DNA from 2 places in the Aquamicrobium lusatiense genome. Region 1 is predicted to be linked to the other one. Evidence: predicted binding sites of a transcription regulator. Region 1 holds the regulator's gene; the other holds the start of a gene.

Evidence for each region. Region 1 encodes HrcA, which represses chaperone genes, less so after heat shock. Its sites were predicted from a motif close to GTTAGCACTCNCNNNNNGNGAGTGCTAAC; they were not measured.
Region 2: the regulator HrcA is predicted to act here: its motif matches at 2,431-2,459, upstream of HNR59_RS16765 (co-chaperone GroES).

What each region holds. Positions count from the first base shown of each region.
Region 1 covers NZ_JACHEU010000001.1:1,477,786-1,486,259, forward strand. Annotated here, with positions in the region: gene HNR59_RS07050 (putative bifunctional diguanylate cyclase/phosphodiesterase) at 1-731, shown strand, start outside; gene HNR59_RS07055 (N-acyl amino acid synthase FeeM domain-containing protein) at 878-1,669, shown strand; gene HNR59_RS07060 (PQQ-dependent sugar dehydrogenase) at 1,732-3,075, opposite strand; gene hrcA (heat-inducible transcriptional repressor HrcA) at 3,170-4,261, opposite strand; gene rph (ribonuclease PH) at 4,385-5,101, shown strand; gene HNR59_RS07075 (VOC family protein) at 5,115-5,525, shown strand; gene rdgB (RdgB/HAM1 family non-canonical purine NTP pyrophosphatase) at 5,525-6,169, shown strand; gene hemW (radical SAM family heme chaperone HemW) at 6,166-7,323, shown strand; gene HNR59_RS07090 (EamA family transporter) at 7,555-7,989, shown strand; gene HNR59_RS07095 (GNAT family N-acetyltransferase) at 8,002-8,466, opposite strand.
Region 2 covers NZ_JACHEU010000003.1:243,514-251,987, forward strand. Annotated here, with positions in the region: gene HNR59_RS16755 (hypothetical protein) at 1-182, opposite strand, end outside; gene groL (chaperonin GroEL) at 260-1,885, opposite strand; gene HNR59_RS16765 (co-chaperone GroES) at 1,969-2,283, opposite strand; gene HNR59_RS16770 (usg protein) at 2,705-2,983, shown strand; gene HNR59_RS16775 (ABC transporter substrate-binding protein) at 3,333-4,949, shown strand; gene HNR59_RS16780 (ABC transporter permease) at 5,250-6,239, shown strand; gene HNR59_RS16785 (ABC transporter permease) at 6,236-7,066, shown strand; gene HNR59_RS16790 (ATP-binding cassette domain-containing protein) at 7,066-7,860, shown strand; gene HNR59_RS16795 (ABC transporter ATP-binding protein) at 7,857-8,474, shown strand, end outside.

The DNA.
Region 1 (8,474 bases):
TGACCATGGCGACCATGCGCATTTCCGGCTGCGAGGCCCTGTGCCGGTGGGACCATCCAGCGCTGGGCCCGGTGTCGCCGGGCGTCTTCATTCCGCTGGCTGAGGAAATGGGCATCATCTCCCAGATCAGCACCTTCATGCTGAATGCCGCCTGTGCGGAATGCATGAAATGGCCTGAGCATACCAATGTCTCGGTCAACCTCTCCGCCAAGGACTTCCGCAACAGCGACGTCATACAGAAGGTGCGCAATGCGCTGGAAGCTTCCGGCCTGCCGCCGCACCGGCTTGAAGTCGAGGTGACGGAAACGGCGCTTCTGGACGACAAATCCGAGACGCGCCAGCTTCTGCAGGAACTGAAATCGCTGGGCGTAAGGATTGCTCTGGACGATTTCGGCACCGGGTATTCCAGCCTCAGCTACCTGCACAAGCTGCCGCTGGACAAGGTCAAGATCGACCGCTCCTTTCTGTCCGACGTGACGCAGAATCCGCGGTCGCTCGAACTGCTCAAGGGCATCGTGGCCCTGTCGCGGTCGCTGGGGCTTGCCGTGACCATTGAAGGCGTCGAGACCTTCGAGCAGTTGCGCATTCTGTCGCGACAGGTCGAGCCTGAGCTGGTGCAGGGTTTCCTGTTCGGTGCGGCCCTCAGCGCATCCGGCATCGAAACCATGTCGACGGCGCGCTGGCCATTCGCGCACGACGAGCTGGTGGCTTCGGGCGCAACCCGCAAATAGCAGATCCGCCTTGGCCTGGCGCAGCCTCCGGCTGCTTCCCTTGCACTGCGATGTCGTTTTATTAAGGTTAATTCCGGGTAAAACAGGATTTCTTTAATTAAAACTTTACTGATGTGTTCCAACCCTTACCGTGCTTTGAGAGCGGCATGACAGAGGGTAAGCCGATGGTGACCCGGCAGTTGAAGCTGGATGCGGACGCGGAACAGCTAAAGCCGGGCTTATCCAGCTCGGGCTTCGCCAACAAGGTATTCGAACTGCTCGACCGGTCCGAATATCGCCGCTGCGACAAGGGCGAGGATCTGGAAGACATATACCGGCTGCGCTACAAGGCCTACCGGTTCAACGACATGGTTCCGGACGCGGATCGGCGCACGATCATCGATGAACTGGACGATGCTCCGAACGTCTATCGGTTCGGTGTCTATGTGGACCAGAATCTGGTTTCCACCATGCGCATCCATCACGTCACGCTCGAAACGCCGATATCGCCCTCTGTTCAGGCCTTCGGGGACATCGTGCGCCCCATGCTGGAAGCCGGCGACACCTTCGTGTGCATGAGCCGTTTTGCCTCCGATCCGGAACTGGCACGCGCATATCCGCATCTGATCTACGTGACGCTGCGGCTGGCGGGCATGGCCTGCATCTATTTCAATGCGCCATACGGGCTTTCCACGGTGCGGGAAGACCATGCCGGCTTCTATCGGCGCATCTACAATTCGGAACAGATCAGCGAGCCGCGCGGCTATCCAGGCGTGTTCAACAAGGTGGTGTTGTTCCGCACGAACGCCATCGAGAACCGCGAGCGCTACTATGCGCGCTTCCCCTTCTTCCGCTCGACCGAAACCGAGCGTCGCCTGCTGTTCGGCAAGGTGGGGGCAGGGGAGTTGCAGCCGCTGACCATCCTGCCCAGCGCCCGATATCTGCACCACGCCGCGTGATTCCGGGCCGCATGATCCCGGATCGTCTGGCCTGAAGCAGGTCGTCCGGAAGCGGAGCCGTTTTACCGGCTCCCCTGATAGGCGATGCGCCACAGCGTGCCGCTGCCGTCCTCGCTGACGATCAGGGCGCCGTCGCGGGCAATCGCGACCCCGACCGGCCGTCCCCACACGGAGCCGTCGGAGAGGACGAAGCCGGTCATGAAGTCCTCATAGGCACCCGTCGGCCGGCCATTGTCAAACAGCAGGCGCACCACCTTGTAGCCCGTTATCAGGCCCCGGTTCCATGAGCCGTGCAGGGCAACGAAGGCATCTCCGCGATAGGCGGCAGGGAACTGGTCGCCTTCGTAGAAGGCGATGCCGAGCGGCGCGGAATGCGCCTGGATCAGCACGTCCGGCACCGTCACCTTGTCGGCGAGGTCGGGCCTTGAGCCGGCATGGCGCGGGTCCTCGTGATCGCCGATATAGTACCACGGCCAGCCGTAGAATGCGCCTTCGCTTACGCTTGTCGCATAGTCGAAGGGCAGGTTATCGCCCAGGCCGTCGCGCTCGTTGACGGCACACCACAACGCGTTCGTGGCCGGCTGCAATGCCAGTCCCGAACAATTGCGCAGTCCCGTCGCAGCGATTCGCTGGTTCGCGCCATCCGCGTCGAAGGCGAGCACCGTGGCGCGGTCGGTTTCGGAACCCCAGCCTGCGCCGATCGGCTGCGCGCTTCGCCATGCGTCCAGCCCTCCGGGCGCCTCGCCCATGCCGGAGGCGACATTCGATTGCGAGCCGACCGAGACGTAGAGCGTTTCGCCGTCCGCGGAGAAGGCGAGGTCGCGGGTCCAGTGGCCTCCGGAAGGAAGCTCGGCAACGATGACCTCGGGTTCGGAAGAGGCTTCGAGGTCGCCGCTTTTGTAAGGGAAGCGAACGACGCTGTCGGTGTTGGCGACATAAACCCATTGCGGATCGGCGGCGGGATGAAAGGCGATGCCGTAGGGCTGGTTCAGCCCGCCGGCAAAGACGGAGTTTTGCACAGGCTTCGCGCTGCCGTCTTCAAGACGGTAGACCGACACCTGATCGGCGCCGGATTCGGCAACGAATATGTCGCCATTCGGGGCCACGCGCACGATACGCGGCCCGCCGAGGCCGGAAGCGATCATGTGTGCGGAAAAGCCCTTTGGCAGTTGGGGGCTGACATTTTCCGGCGGGCTGACCCGCCGCGCGCTGTTGGAGGTGGACTCTGTCGCAAAGGGAGCGGGAAGGTCCTGCGGCGTGAAATGCCGCCGAATGCCCGGCCTGTCGTCCCGCCAGCCGCCGAACGCCGCTTCGCCGGTCAGCGTCGCGCCGGTTTCCTGCGCCACCGCGGCAGTACCCGCCAGCAGGACCGAAGCCGCCGCGACCCGTTTCATGAGGTGGATCATGCCGTCCTCCTTCCGCTGTCGGCCCGTCAGGCGGCACTTTAGGAAAGCGGGCGCGGCGATGCATCACACGAGGACGTGATGTGGCGCGCCTTTTTCAGCGCAGCATCCGCGACACGAGCTGTGCGGTGTAGTCGACCATCGGCACGATGCGGGCATAGTTGAGCCGCGTCGGGCCGATGACGCCGAGCGCGCCCACCACGCGCGCTTCTGCGTCGCGATAGGGCGCCACCACCAGCGACGATCCTGACAGCGAGAACAGCTTGTTCTCCGAGCCGATGAAGATGCGCACGCCGGGTCCCTCTTCGGCGAGGTTGAGCAATTGCAGCAGGCCGTCCTGCGTCTCAAGGTCGTCGAACAGGTTCTTGAGCAGTTCCATGTCCGCCTGCGCGGTGATGTTTTCCAGAAGATTCGCCCGGCCGCGCACGATCAGCCGCGCCGGCAGGTCGCTTTCGGCTCCCGCCCACACCGCCAGCCCCTTTTCCACCAGCGCTTGTGACAGCGAATCGAGGGCCGCGCGCGTTTCTTCCTTGATGCGCGAGATTTCAGTGCGCGCCTCGGCCAGCGTGCGCCCGCGGATGTGGGCGTTGAGGAAGTTGGAAGCCTCGTGCAGTTGCGAGACGGTGACGCCCGCCGGCAGGTCGATGATGCGGTTTTCCACATCGCCGTTCTGCGAGACCAGCACGGTCAGCGCCTTTGTCGGCTCAAGCTGGATGAACTCGATGTGCTTGAGCGCCGCCTCGCTCTTGGCCGCCAGCACGACGCCTGCCCCGCGCGACATGCCGGACAGGAGCTGGCTCGCCTCCGTCAGCATGTGTTCGAGAGAAGTGTCGTTGCCCGAAGCCTTGATCTGTGTCTCGATGCTGCGCCGTTCCTCGTCGCCGAGGTCGCCGATCTCCATGAAGGCATCGACGAAGAAGCGCAGGCCCGCCTGCGTCGGCAGGCGCCCGGCCGAGACATGCGGCGCGTAGATCAGGCCCAGATGCTCCAGATCGCTCATCACGTTGCGGATCGTGGCCGGCGACAATGTCGAGGGCAGAATGCGCGACAGGCTGCGCGAACCCACCGGCTCGCCGTCCTTCAGGTAGGAATCGACGAGACGCCGGAAGATCTCGCGCGAGCGCGTATCCAGCGACTGCCACTGCGATGCGGGAACCGGCGGTGTCGGGGCTGAACTGTGCTTTGTCATGTCGTACCTCTATACAAAGGATATAGACGCGGCGGGCGCCAGTGCAAGCAAGCCGTTTTCCTTTGCGCAAGCAGCCGTGGAGGGCTACAAGCCCGCAAAATCACAGGATTGGAAAGACACGACATGCGCCCCTCCAAACGCCAGCCAGACGAAATGCGCGCCATCTCCTTCGAGCGCGGCTTTTCAAAGCACGCCGAAGGCTCCTGCCTCGTGAAATTTGGCGATACCCACGTTCTGTGCACCGCAAGCCTCGAAGAGCGGGTGCCAGGCTGGATGCGCAATTCCGGCAAGGGCTGGGTGACGGCCGAATATGGCATGCTGCCGCGTTCGACCGGCGAGCGCATGCGCCGCGAGGCTTCTGCCGGCAAGCAGGGCGGGCGCACGCAGGAAATCCAGCGTCTCATCGGCCGGTCGCTGCGCGCCGTCGTCGACATGCAGGCGCTGGGCGAGCAGCAGATCACCATCGACTGCGATGTGCTTCAGGCCGATGGCGGCACGCGCACGGCCTCGATCACCGGCGCATGGATCGCCCTCCACGATTGCCTGCGCTGGATGGAAGCGCGCCAGATGGTGAATGTGCAGCGGGTGCTGAAGGATCACGTCGCCGCCATCTCCTGCGGCATCCATGATGGCCAGCCGGTCATCGACCTCGATTATCTGGAGGATTCCGCCGCCGGCACCGATGCCAATTTCGTCATGACCGGCAAGGGCGGCATCGTCGAGATCCAGGGCACCGCCGAGGGCGAGCCCTTCACCGACGCGCAGTTCGCCGAGCTGATGGGACTTGCCCGCAACGGCATCGCCCGGCTGGTCGAGTTGCAGAAGCTGGCCGTCGCCTGAAAGCTCTGATGCCATGAAGCCCGCTGCCGTCCTTGAATCTGCGCTCTACGTGACCGATCTTGCTGCCGCCGAGGCTTTCTATGGTGACGTGCTGGGTCTGGAACGGATTGCGAAGGTGGAGGGGCGGCATGTGTTCTTCCGCTGCGGGCAGGGCGTGGTGCTTTTGTTCAATGCCGGGGCGACGATTGAGCCGCCCGCGCCCGATGTGCGGCTGCCGGTGCCGCCGCACGGCACGACAGGGCAGGGGCATCTGTGCTTTGCCGCCAGCGCCGATGAGATCGACGCGTGGAAGAGCCGGCTGGAAGCGGCGGGCATTGCCATCGAAGCCGATTTCGAGTGGCCTCAAGGTGGCCGTTCCATCTATATCCGCGACCCTTCCGGCAATTCGCTGGAATTCGCCGAACCGCGTATCTGGGGCCTGTAATGCATCCTTTGGACAAGAAGATCGTCGTCGCCAGCCATAATGAAGGCAAGCTGCGCGAATTTGCCGACCTGATGGCGCCTTTCGGCTTCGAGGCGAAGTCGGCGCGCGAATTCGGTCTGCCCGAGCCGGATGAAACGGGCACCACCTTCGAGGAAAACGCCTATATCAAGGCTTTCGCGGCGGCCAGTGCTACCGGCCTGCCCGCTCTTTCAGACGATTCCGGCCTGTGCATCGACGCGCTGGACGGCGATCCGGGCGTCTACACCGCCAACTGGGCCGAAAAGCCGGATGGCAAGCGCGATTTCGGCATGGCCATGGAAAAGGCCGAAGCCGCCATGCAGAAGGCGGGCGCGGTGGAGCCGCAGCAGCGCACAGGCCGTTTCGTTGCCGTGATCTGCCTTGCCTTTCCCGATGGCGAGGCGGAATATTATCGCGGCGAGGTGGAAGGCCATCTGGTGTGGCCGCCGCGCGGCGAACTGGGGTTCGGTTATGATCCGGTCTTTCTGCCGGATGGCTATGAAAGGACCTTCGGCGAGATGAGTGCCGAGCAGAAGCACGGCTGGAAGCCCGGTGCGCCCGACGCGCTGTCGCACCGTGCTCGCGCCTTCCAGAAGTTCGCCCGAGCACGATTGGGAGTGGCGTGACGCTGGATCGCTCTCCCGGTTTCGGGGTTTACCTCCACTGGCCGTTCTGCGCGGCCAAGTGCCCTTATTGCGACTTCAACAGCCATGTGCGCCATCAGAAGGTCGATCAGCAGCGTTTCGTGCGCGCCTTCGCCACCGAAATGGCATCGATGCGGGCACGCACCGGCCCTCGCGAGGTGACGTCGATCTTCATCGGCGGCGGCACGCCCTCGCTGATGGACCCAGCAACCGTGGACGCGATATTGGGGGAGGTCGCCCGTAACTGGACGGTTCCCGCCGGCATAGAGGTGACGCTGGAGGCCAATCCGTCCTCGGTCGAGGCGGAGCGTTTTCGCGGCTATCGCGCAGCCGGCGTCAACCGCGTCTCGCTGGGCGTGCAGGCGCTCAATGACGCCGATCTGCGTTTCCTCGGCCGTTTGCATGACGTTTCCGAGGCGCTCCATGCGATCAGGCTGGCGCGCGAGATCTTCCCGCGCCTGTCCTTCGATCTCATCTATGCGCGGCCCGGCCAGACACCGGAGGCGTGGGAGGCGGAACTGAACGAGGCGATCGGCCATGCCGCCGATCATCTGTCGCTCTATCAGCTCACCATCGAGGAAGGCACCGCCTTCCACAAGCTCCATGCGGCCCGCAAATTCGAGATGCCGGTGCCCGATCTCGCCGCCGATCTCTATCAGCTCACGCAGGAAGTCACCGCCGCGCGCGGCCTGCCGGCCTATGAGGTGTCGAACCACGCGCGCCCCGGAGCGGAAAGCCGGCACAACCTCGTTTATTGGCGCTATGGCGAATATGTCGGCATTGGTCCCGGCGCGCACGGCCGCTTCGTGGAAGACGGCACGCGCATCGTCACCATCGCCGAAAGGCATCCCGAGACTTGGGCGGAACTGGTGGAGCGGCAGGGCCACGGCACCGTGGATGGCGAGCGGCTGACCCGCGAGGAAGAGGCCGACGAATTCCTGATGATGGGGTTGCGTCTGGTCGAGGGCATCGACCTCGCTCGCTTCGAGACCCTGTCAGGGCGCACGCTGCCGCGCCGCCAGCTGTCCATTTTGCAGGAGGAGGGACTTGTCGCCCCGGTGGGCAATTCAGGCCTGCGCGCCACGCCCTCCGGCATGATCGTGCTGAACTCGCTGGTGGCGGAACTGGCGCGGTAGAGCATTTCGCAGTCAGGCGGAATCGTCTGACGTCGCACAAATGCGGCCAACGAAAACAAGCCGGAGCAGCGTTCGTCAGAACGCCCGCTGCTGCAGATCGTCCTTTGTGCGTCCATACGGAAGCACAAAGGACGATCTGAATTATCGATAGAGTATCGCCGGAGCTCTGAAGACTTTCCTTTCGCCGGCCGCCGATCCAGTATGGCGGCCCACAATCCGGCGGGGCATTGCATGAACCTTTCCTTTTCCTCGTGGCAGTTCTGGGCGCTGCTTTCGGCCGGTTTCGCGGCCCTTACCGCCATCTTCGCCAAGGTGGGCGTTGAAAACGTCAATTCCGACTTTGCCACGCTGATCCGTACGGCGGTCATCCTGCTGGTCATCGCCGCGATCGTCATGGCGACCGGGCAGGCGCAGCCGCTCGGCTCCATTTCGGGCAGAACCTACATATTTCTCGCGCTGTCGGGTCTGGCGACGGGCGCCTCGTGGCTGTGCTATTTCCGGGCCCTGAAGCTCGGGCAGGCGGCGCAGGTCGCGCCCATCGACAAGCTGAGCGTCGTTCTGGTGGCCGTGTTCGGCGTGATCTTTCTGGGCGAGCGCCTGTCGCTCGCCAACTGGCTGGGTGTCATGCTCATCGCGGCCGGTGCCGTTCTGGTCGCCTATCGTTAGGCGAAAAACCGCTCAGCGCGAGATCGAGAAGACGCTGAGGTCGGCGACGCGTTTCTCGGTGCAGCGCCATCCCATTTTTTCGTAGAAGGACGCCAGATGTGGTTCGGCACAGAGATAGACCGTGTCGAAACCTCGCGAAAACCCCTGCTCGACGGCGGCGAGCACGAGCTTCGCGCCGAGCCCGCCCTTGCGCGCCTTTGGCTCGACCCAGACGGCGGCAACCCATGGCGTGTATTGCGGGCGCTCATCGAGGTCGCTGGCGATCAGATGCGCGCAGCCGTAGAAATCCGGACCTTCATGGGCAACCAGCGAAAGCGGGATGTCCTGTCCATCCATGCATTCGTGCACCATGGCCTCGATCTCGGAGAGGGCGACGCCCTGTTCGCGCCACCATGCCTGCCAGACGCGATCGGCGATGATTTCGGCAAACTCCGGCTGATCGCGCAGATCGGAAATCGCGGGGAGGGAGGCTGTCATGGATGTCT
Region 2 (8,474 bases), on a different contig from region 1:
ACCTGCTTCGCCGAAAGGAACATCAGCGTCGAGGCAACCGTGCGGCGGTCCCAGCCGGCCTGTTCGGCCCGGTCGAGAAGGTCTTCCAGCAGTGGCAGGAATACCTTCCGGCATTCCGTTTCATGCGCCAGAAACGCACCGGCCGGCTGCGTTGGCGGGGGAACGTGGTCTGAAAGCTGCATTGTCGTCACATCGTCCTGCGACCCGTCGTTGACGGCCCGCCCCCTTTTTCAGGGGAAGCGGGCCTTTCACGACCGGATCAGAAGTCCATGCCTCCGGCGGGCATTGCCGGGGCGGCTTCCTTCTTCGGCTTCTCGGCGATCATGGCCTCGGTGGTGACCAGCAGGCCGGCGACCGAAGCCGCATCCTGAAGCGCCGTGCGCACCACCTTGGCCGGGTCGATCACGCCCTGCGCGAACAGGTCGCCATAGTCACCGGTCTGGGCGTTCCAGCCATAGGAGAACTCCGGCTTCTCGCGCAGCTTGCCGACGATGATGGACCCTTCCGCACCGGCATTCTCAGCGATCTGGCGCACCGGCGCCTCGATGGCCCGGCGCACGATCTCCACGCCGTGCTTCTGGTCCTCGTTGTCGATCTTCACGCCGTCCAGCGCCTTCGCGGCGCGCAGCAGGGCAACGCCGCCGCCGGGCAGGATGCCCTCCTCGACGGCCGCGCGCGTGGCGTGCAGCGCATCGTCGACGCGGTCCTTCTTTTCCTTCACCTCCACTTCCGTGGAGCCGCCGACGCGGATGACGGCAACGCCGCCGGCGAGCTTCGCCAGCCGCTCCTGAAGCTTCTCGCGGTCGTAGTCGGAGGTCGTTTCCTCAATCTGGGCCTTGATCTGCTTCACCCGGCCTTCGATCTCCTCCTTCCTGCCGGACCCGTCGATGATGGTGGTGTTTTCCTTCTCGATGACGATCTTCTTCGCGCGGCCGAGCATCTCCAGAGTGACGTTTTCCAGCTTGATGCCGAGATCCTCGCTGATCGCGGTGCCGCCGGTGAGGATGGCGATGTCTTCCAGCATGGCCTTGCGGCGATCGCCGAAGCCCGGCGCCTTGACGGCGGCGATCTTCAGGCCACCGCGCAGCTTGTTGACGACCAGCGTGGCCAGTGCCTCGCCCTCCACATCCTCGGCGATGATGAGCAGCGGCTTGCCTGATTTGACCACCGCTTCGAGCACGGGCAGCAGGGCCTGAAGGTTGGACAGCTTCTTCTCATGGATGAGCACATAGGGCTCTTCCAGTTCCACCCGCATCTTCTCCTGATTGGTGATGAAGTATGGCGACAGATAACCGCGGTCGAACTGCATGCCTTCCACGACTTCCAGCCCGGTCTCGGCGGTCTTGGCTTCCTCGACGGTGATGACGCCCTCGTTGCCGACCTTCTGCATGGCCTCGGCCAGGAAGCGGCCGATTTCGGTGTCGCCATTGGCCGAGATGGTGCCGACCTGCGCGATCTCGTCGTTCTTCGTGATCTTGCGGGCATTGGCCTTCAGTTCGGCGACCACCGCATCCACGGCCCTGTCAATGCCGCGCTTCAGGTCCATCGGGTTCATGCCGGAGGCGACGGCCTTCGCGCCTTCCCTGACGATGGCCTGCGCCAGAACGGTGGCGGTGGTGGTGCCGTCGCCGGCGAGATCGTTGGTCTTGGAGGCGACCTCGCGCACCATCTGTGCGCCCATGTTCTCGAACTTGTCCTCAAGCTCGATTTCCTTGGCGACGGAAACGCCGTCCTTGGTGATGCGCGGCGCGCCGAACGACTTGTCGATCACCACATTGCGGCCCTTGGGACCGAGGGTGACCTTCACCGCATTGGCGAGAATGTCGACGCCGCGCAGCATCTTCTCGCGGGCTTCGGTGCTGAATCTGACTTCCTTGGCAGCCATTGGATCACTCCTTCATTAGGCAGCTTACTTTGACTGGTTGATGGGGACTGGTTGATGGGACTGGCTGATGCCGGAAGAAGCCGTCAGGCGGCCTTCTTCACGGCGGCGGTCTCCTCGATCACGCCCATCACGTCGCTTTCCTTCATGATCAGCAGGTCCTCGCCCTTGAGCCTGATCTCGGTGCCGGACCATTTGCCGAACAGGATGCGGTTGCCAACCTTGACGTCGAGTTCGACCAGCCTGCCGTTTTCGTCACGGGCGCCGGGACCGACGGCGATGACCTCGCCTTCCTGCGGCTTTTCCTTCGCGGTGTCGGGGATGATGATGCCGCCGGCCGTCTTTTCGTCGGCCTCGATGCGGCGCACCAGAATGCGGTCATGCAGGGGACGGAACGTCATGTCTTTGTTCTCCTCTCACGGACAAACGGACTGCACCGTTCCACCCGGATCGTGCGAAGCGGAACGGCACGCGCGACCCTTTCCGGCGTCGCGCGGCTATCGATCTGGTTTCTCGGATTTCGGGTTTCAAGAGGTGTCGGCAAAAATTTTGGCACTCGCAGCACATGATTGCTAGTGCTATGAAATCACGATGTTTTTTACACCGGCAAAGCTTTTCGATCTTGAATTTGAACGATGATCGGCCACACTGTGAAGGCGTGGGTGGAATGGTGCCGGCGGCAGCGCGCAAGGGAGGTTACGAAACAGGCCCGCCTTCATCCCAGCGTCACCCGCATCCGACCGTCGCCTTGCGACCGGGGCAGGCGCGGTCCGGACACGCACTCCCAGACAGGCATCCCCGGACATGCGCAAGGATGTACCAATGGCAACCACGGCACGCAGCGATTTCCAGCTCCAGATGATGGGCTACGGCCTGACCACGGCCGAAATCCATTACCATCTGCCCGATCACCCTTCCCTGCTCCAGCTCTATATCTGGCAGGAATATGACCTGGCCCCGCATTTCCCCGAGCTGAAGAGCTTCCTCGATTACTGGGCGCGGGAACTGGATGGCCCGCTGCATTCGGTGCGGGTTGCCCATCGCCACCTGATCACGCCCGCCGAGTGGCGCGCGGTGGACAGGGAGATCTCCATTCACTGAGGGCCGACCCCGAAGCGCGATCACCGAGGGCTCTCCCCTGATGCGGCGCGAACCTGCCGCGACCGGCACGCCGGATCGCCGACATGAGCAGCCCATATCGTCCACATTGCCCGCTGGCCGGTCCAGCGGGCAATATGCTTAGGTCCACGCCATCTCCTTCCCGTTGACGCCGCATATGTAAGAGATAATTCTAATCATGCGGAGATCCGCAGGATTTCATCCCTGTATGAGGGTCCGGGCTTGCAGGAGAATGCCGCCAATTCCGGACGCTGCCGGACTTCGTGATCCATTGGGCATCGTGCTACCGGGCATCGATCCACTTCCTCAACGCGTTCTGGCGGAGCAGAAAATGAACATTATTTCCCTTTCCCGGCGCACCCTTTTCAAGGGTTCGGCACTTCTGCTGGCCTCCACCGCCCTGCCCCGGTTCACCTTCGCCCAGAGTGGCAGCCGCCTCGTCGTCGCCGCCGATTCCGAGCCGCGCAACCTCAACCCGGCCATCGTCGCCTCGAACGGCGTGTTCTTCATTTCCTCCAAGGTCATCGAGCCGCTGGCCGAAGCCTCGTTCGATGGAGGGGGCGATGGCGAGGGCGGGCTCGCACCGCGCCTCGCCACTTCGTGGGAAGGCTCGGACGACGGGCTTTCGGCCACGTTCAAACTGCGCGAGGGCGTGAAGTGGCATGACGGCCAGCCCTTCACCTCGGCCGACGTCGCCTTTTCCGCGCTTCAGGTGTGGAAGCCGCTGCAAAACCTCGGCCGGCTGGTGTTCGCCAATCTCGAAGCCGTCGACACGCCGGACGACCACACCGCCGTGTTCCGCTTTGCGAAGCCGACTCCGTTCCAGCTCATCCGCAACGCGCTGCCGGTGGTGTCGAGCGTGGTGGCGAAGCACATCTTCGAGGGCGAGGCCGACATTGCCGCCAGCGAGGCCAACAACAAGCTCGTCGGCACCGGCCCGTTCCGCTTCGCCGAGCACCGTCCGGGCGAATATTACCGGCTGGAGCGCAACCCCGACTACTGGGGCGAAGGCGAGCCGAAGCTGGACGAGATCATCTTCCGGGTGCTGCCCGACCGCGCGGCGGCGGCCGGCGCGCTGGAAGCTGGCGAAATCCAGCTTGCCGCCTTCAGCCAGGTGCCGCTGACCGACCTCGACCGCATCTCGAAAGTGCCGGGCATCGAGGTCTATTCCAAGGGGTATGAGGCGCTGACCTACCAGCTTGGCGTGGAGATCAATCACCGCCGCGCGGAACTGGCCAACGTCAGGGTGCGGCAGGCCATCGCGCACGCCATCGATCGCGATTTCGTGGTGCGCACCATCTTCCTCGGCTATGCGGAGACGGCCACCGGCATCGTGCCGAAGAACGCGCCCGAATTCTACAATGGCGACGTGCCGCTCCATCCGTTCGACGTGGACAAGGCCAACGCCCTGCTCGACGAGGCCGGCTATCCGCGCAAGGACGGCGGCGCCCGCTTCGCGCTGCGCCTGCTGCCCGCGCCCTACTTCACCGAGACGCGCCAGTTCGGCGACTATCTGCGGCAGGCGCTGGCCGCTGTGGGCATCGACGCCACGGTGGTCAACAACGATGCCGCCGCGCACCAGAAGGCGGTCTACACCGACCACGATTTCGACCTCGCCGTCGCGCCCACCGTGTTCCGCGGCGATCCGGCCATATCCACCACCATTCTGGTGCGCTCCGGCACACCGGCCGGCGTGCCCTTCTCCAATCAGGGCGGCTACGAGAACAAGGAGATCGACGCGCTGATCGACAAGGCCGGCGAGACGGTCGACACCGCCGCGCGCACCGCGCTTTACAAGCAGCTTCAGGTGCTGGTGGCTGAAGACCTGCCGATCATCAACGTTGCCGACTGGGGCTTCATCACCGTGGCAAGCTCACAGGTGAAGAACGTGTCCAACAATCCGCGCTGGGCGGTTTCCAGCTGGGCCGACACCGAACTGGACGCGTGACAGGTCACGGCCTGCCCCGCCGGACCATTTTGGGCGGGGCATGGAATTTCGATGGTCGCGCATGAAGCACCCCTGCCCTTACCCCTCCACAACGGGCCGACCTCTCGCAATTCCCTCTCTCGCGGGAAGGGATCAGTGGCGGAGGGATGCTGCGGGCCGCTGCCGCCGAAACCCGAACCGATCCGGGGCAGCCGGCGTTCTGACGAACGCAGCGCCGGTGCTCCAGCTTGTTTTCCGTGGTGGCATTCGTGCCACGTCAGGCGATTCCGTCTGCCTGCGAAATGCTCTAGAGTCTGACGCATGAACCGTGCGCTTCGCCTTCTCCGGCGCAGGCTGATCAGCAGCATTCCGGTGCTGCTGATCGTCATCGTCGGGGCCTTCTTCCTGCTGGAGCTTGCGCCCGGCGATGCTGCGGACGCTTATCTTCTGTCCATCGGCGGCGGCGATCCGGCGCTGGTGCAGGCGCTGCGCCAGAGCTATGGCCTCGAAGGCTCCACCCTGTCGCGGCTGTGGCTCTATCTCACTTCGCTCGCCCGGTTCGATCTCGGCTGGTCCGTCACCTTCAACCGGCCGATCGCGGGGCTGATCGCGGAGCGGTTGCCCAACACGCTGTGGCTGATGGTCGGCGCGGTCGGGCTTTCCTTCACCGCCGGCTCGCTGCTCGGCATCGTTGCCGGCTCGAAACCGGGAAGCTGGCGCGACCGGCTGCTCTCCACCGGCTCGCTGGCGCTTTATGCGGTGCCGAGCTTCTGGCTCGGCCTCGTGCTGATCGTGCTGTTTTCCGTGCAACTGCGCTGGTTCCCGACCTCAGGCATCGAGACCATCGCGTCGGGCAAGCAAGGACTGGCGCGGGCGCGCGACATCGCATGGCATCTGGCCCTGCCGGTGGCAGCGCTCGGCCTGATCTATCTCGCCCTGTTTTTGCGCATGATGCGCGCCGGCATGGCAGAGGCCTGGCGGCAGGATTATGCGCTGGCAGCCCGGGCGCGGGGCATCGGCCCGGCCCGCATCGCCGTGTTCCACATTGCCCGCAACGCGCTGTTGCCGCTCGTCACCATGCTGGGCCTGCACGCCGCCTCGATGCTGGGCGGCTCCGTCGTCATCGAAAGCGTCTTCGCCATTCCCGGCTTCGGGCGGCTGGCGCAGGAGGCCGTGGCCGGGCGCGACGCGCCGCTGCTCACCGGCATCATCCTCGTCAGCGCCGTGCTGGTCATTCTGGTGAACCTCGCCGTCGACATGGCCTATGCCTTTCTCGACCCGCGCGTCGGCGCGAACGAGGTGGTGGCATGAGCGCCATAAAACGCCTCTTGCGGTCTCCCGCCGGCGTGGCCGGTCTGGTGCTGCTGGCCCTGCTGGTGCTGGCCGCACTCAGCGCGCCGCTTCTTTTCCCCGGCGATCCGCTGGCGATTGCCGGCCCGCCGCTGACGCCGCCCTTCACCGATCCGGCCTTTCCGCTCGGCACTGACCGGCTCGGCCGCAACGTGCTGGCCGGGCTGTTCCATGGCGCGCAGGCTTCGCTGGCCGTTGGGCTGGCGGCTGCCGCCGTCTCCATCATTTTCGGCGCGCTGGTCGGCACGATAGCGGGTTTTGCCGGCGGGCTGGTGGACGAGGCGCTGATGCGCGTCGTGGACGCTTTCCAGACCGTGCCGGGCTTTCTTCTGGCGCTGGCCTTCGTCAGCGTTTCGGGCGCGTCCCTGCCCGTGGTCATCCTCGCCGTCGCGCTCGGCGCATGGACCGGTCCCGCCCGGCTGGCGCGCGCCGAGGTGCTGTCGATCCGCGAGCGCGACTATGTGGCGGCGGCCCGCGTCATCGGCATGCATCCGGCCGAAATCGCGCTGCGCGAAGTGCTGCCCAACGCTTTGCCGCCGGTGCTGGCGCTGGCGGCGGTGATCGTCGGCAACGCGGTGCTGATCGAATCCGCGCTCTCCTTCCTCGGCCTCGGCGATCCCAACATCGTCACCTGGGGCTCGATGATCGCGGAGGGGCGCAACGTGCTGCGCTCCGCGCCCTTCCTGTCCATCGTGCCGGGCGTCGGCCTCGTCGTCACCGTGCTCGGCGTCTATCTGCTGGCTGAAGGGCTTTCCGATGCGCTGGCGAGCAGAAAGGCGCGGCCATGATGAGCGATGTGCTGGCCAGCCTGCGCGGGCTCACCGTGACCTATGGCAGCGGGGAAAGCGCGCATGTCGCACTTCACGGCCTCGACCTCGACATTCTCAAAGGCGAGCGGCTGGCCGTCATCGGCGAAAGCGGCTCGGGCAAGTCGACGCTGGCGCTGGCGCTGGGCGGCCTGCTGCCGCCGGAAGCGCGCATTGCGGGCCACATCGGCTGGCCGGGCTTCGCCGCGCAGCCGCGCGCCGGCCGCGACATCGGCTTCGTGTTTCAGGATGCGGGCGCCAGCCTCAACCCGGTCATCCCGGTCGGCCGTCAGATCGCCGAAGTCGCACGCCTGCATCTCGGTCTCACGCGCCATGCGGCGCGGGAGCGCGCCCGCGCCTTGCTGGAGAGGGTGCGCATTCCCGACCCCGACCGCGCGCTTGGCGCCTATCCGCACCAGCTTTCCGGTGGCCAGCGCCAGCGCGTGGCGATCGCGGCGGCCATCGCGGGCGAGCCGTCGCTGCTGATCGCCGACGAGGCGACCAGCGCGCTCGACACCATCGTGCAGGCCGAAATCGTGGCGCTGCTCGACGAGCTGGTTCGTGCCGAAGGCATGACGCTGATCTTCATCACCCACGACATCGCGCTCGCCTCCGGTTTCGCCGATCGCATCGCCGTGCTGCACGATGCGCGTCTGGTGGAAGCCGGCCCCGCCCCCACCCTGCTCGGCGCACCGAAAGAGGCCTACACGGCAAAGCTGCTCGCCAGCCATATCGGGCTCGACACGCCGCCGCTGATCACGGAGAAGCAGCCATGAGAGCGCCGCTGCTTGCCGTTCACAACCTCACCAAGACCTACCGCTCGGGCGGGCGCGAGGTGAAGGGGCTCGACAATGTGTCGATGTCGGTGGCGGCCGGCGAAACCATCGGACTGGTAGGGCCGTCCGGCAGCGGCAAGTCCACGCTGGCGCGGGTGGTGATGCGGCTGATCGAGCCGGATTCCGGCACCATCGCCTTCGGCGACGAAAACCTCGGCGCGCTGAGCGGCAAGGCGCTGCGCTCCATGCGCAAGCGCATCCAGATGGTGTTTCAGGATCCCTCCGCCGCCTTCAACCCGCGCGCCACCGTGGCCGACGTGCTGGCCGATCCGCTGCGCATTCACGGGCTGGCCTCGCGCGCTGAGCGCCCGCGCCGGATCGCGGAACTGCTGGACAGCGTGGGCCTGCCGGCAAATCTCGCGGCGCGGCCCGTCCATGCCGTTTCCGGCGGCCAGCGCCAGCGCGTCGCCATTGCCCGCGCGCTGGCGACCGAGCCGGAGCTGATCGTGCTCGACGAGGCGGTGTCGGCGCTCGACGTCACCGTGCGCGGCCAGATCCTCGACCTGCTGGTTGCCCTGCAGCGAGAGCGCGGCCTCGCCTATCTGTTCGTCTCG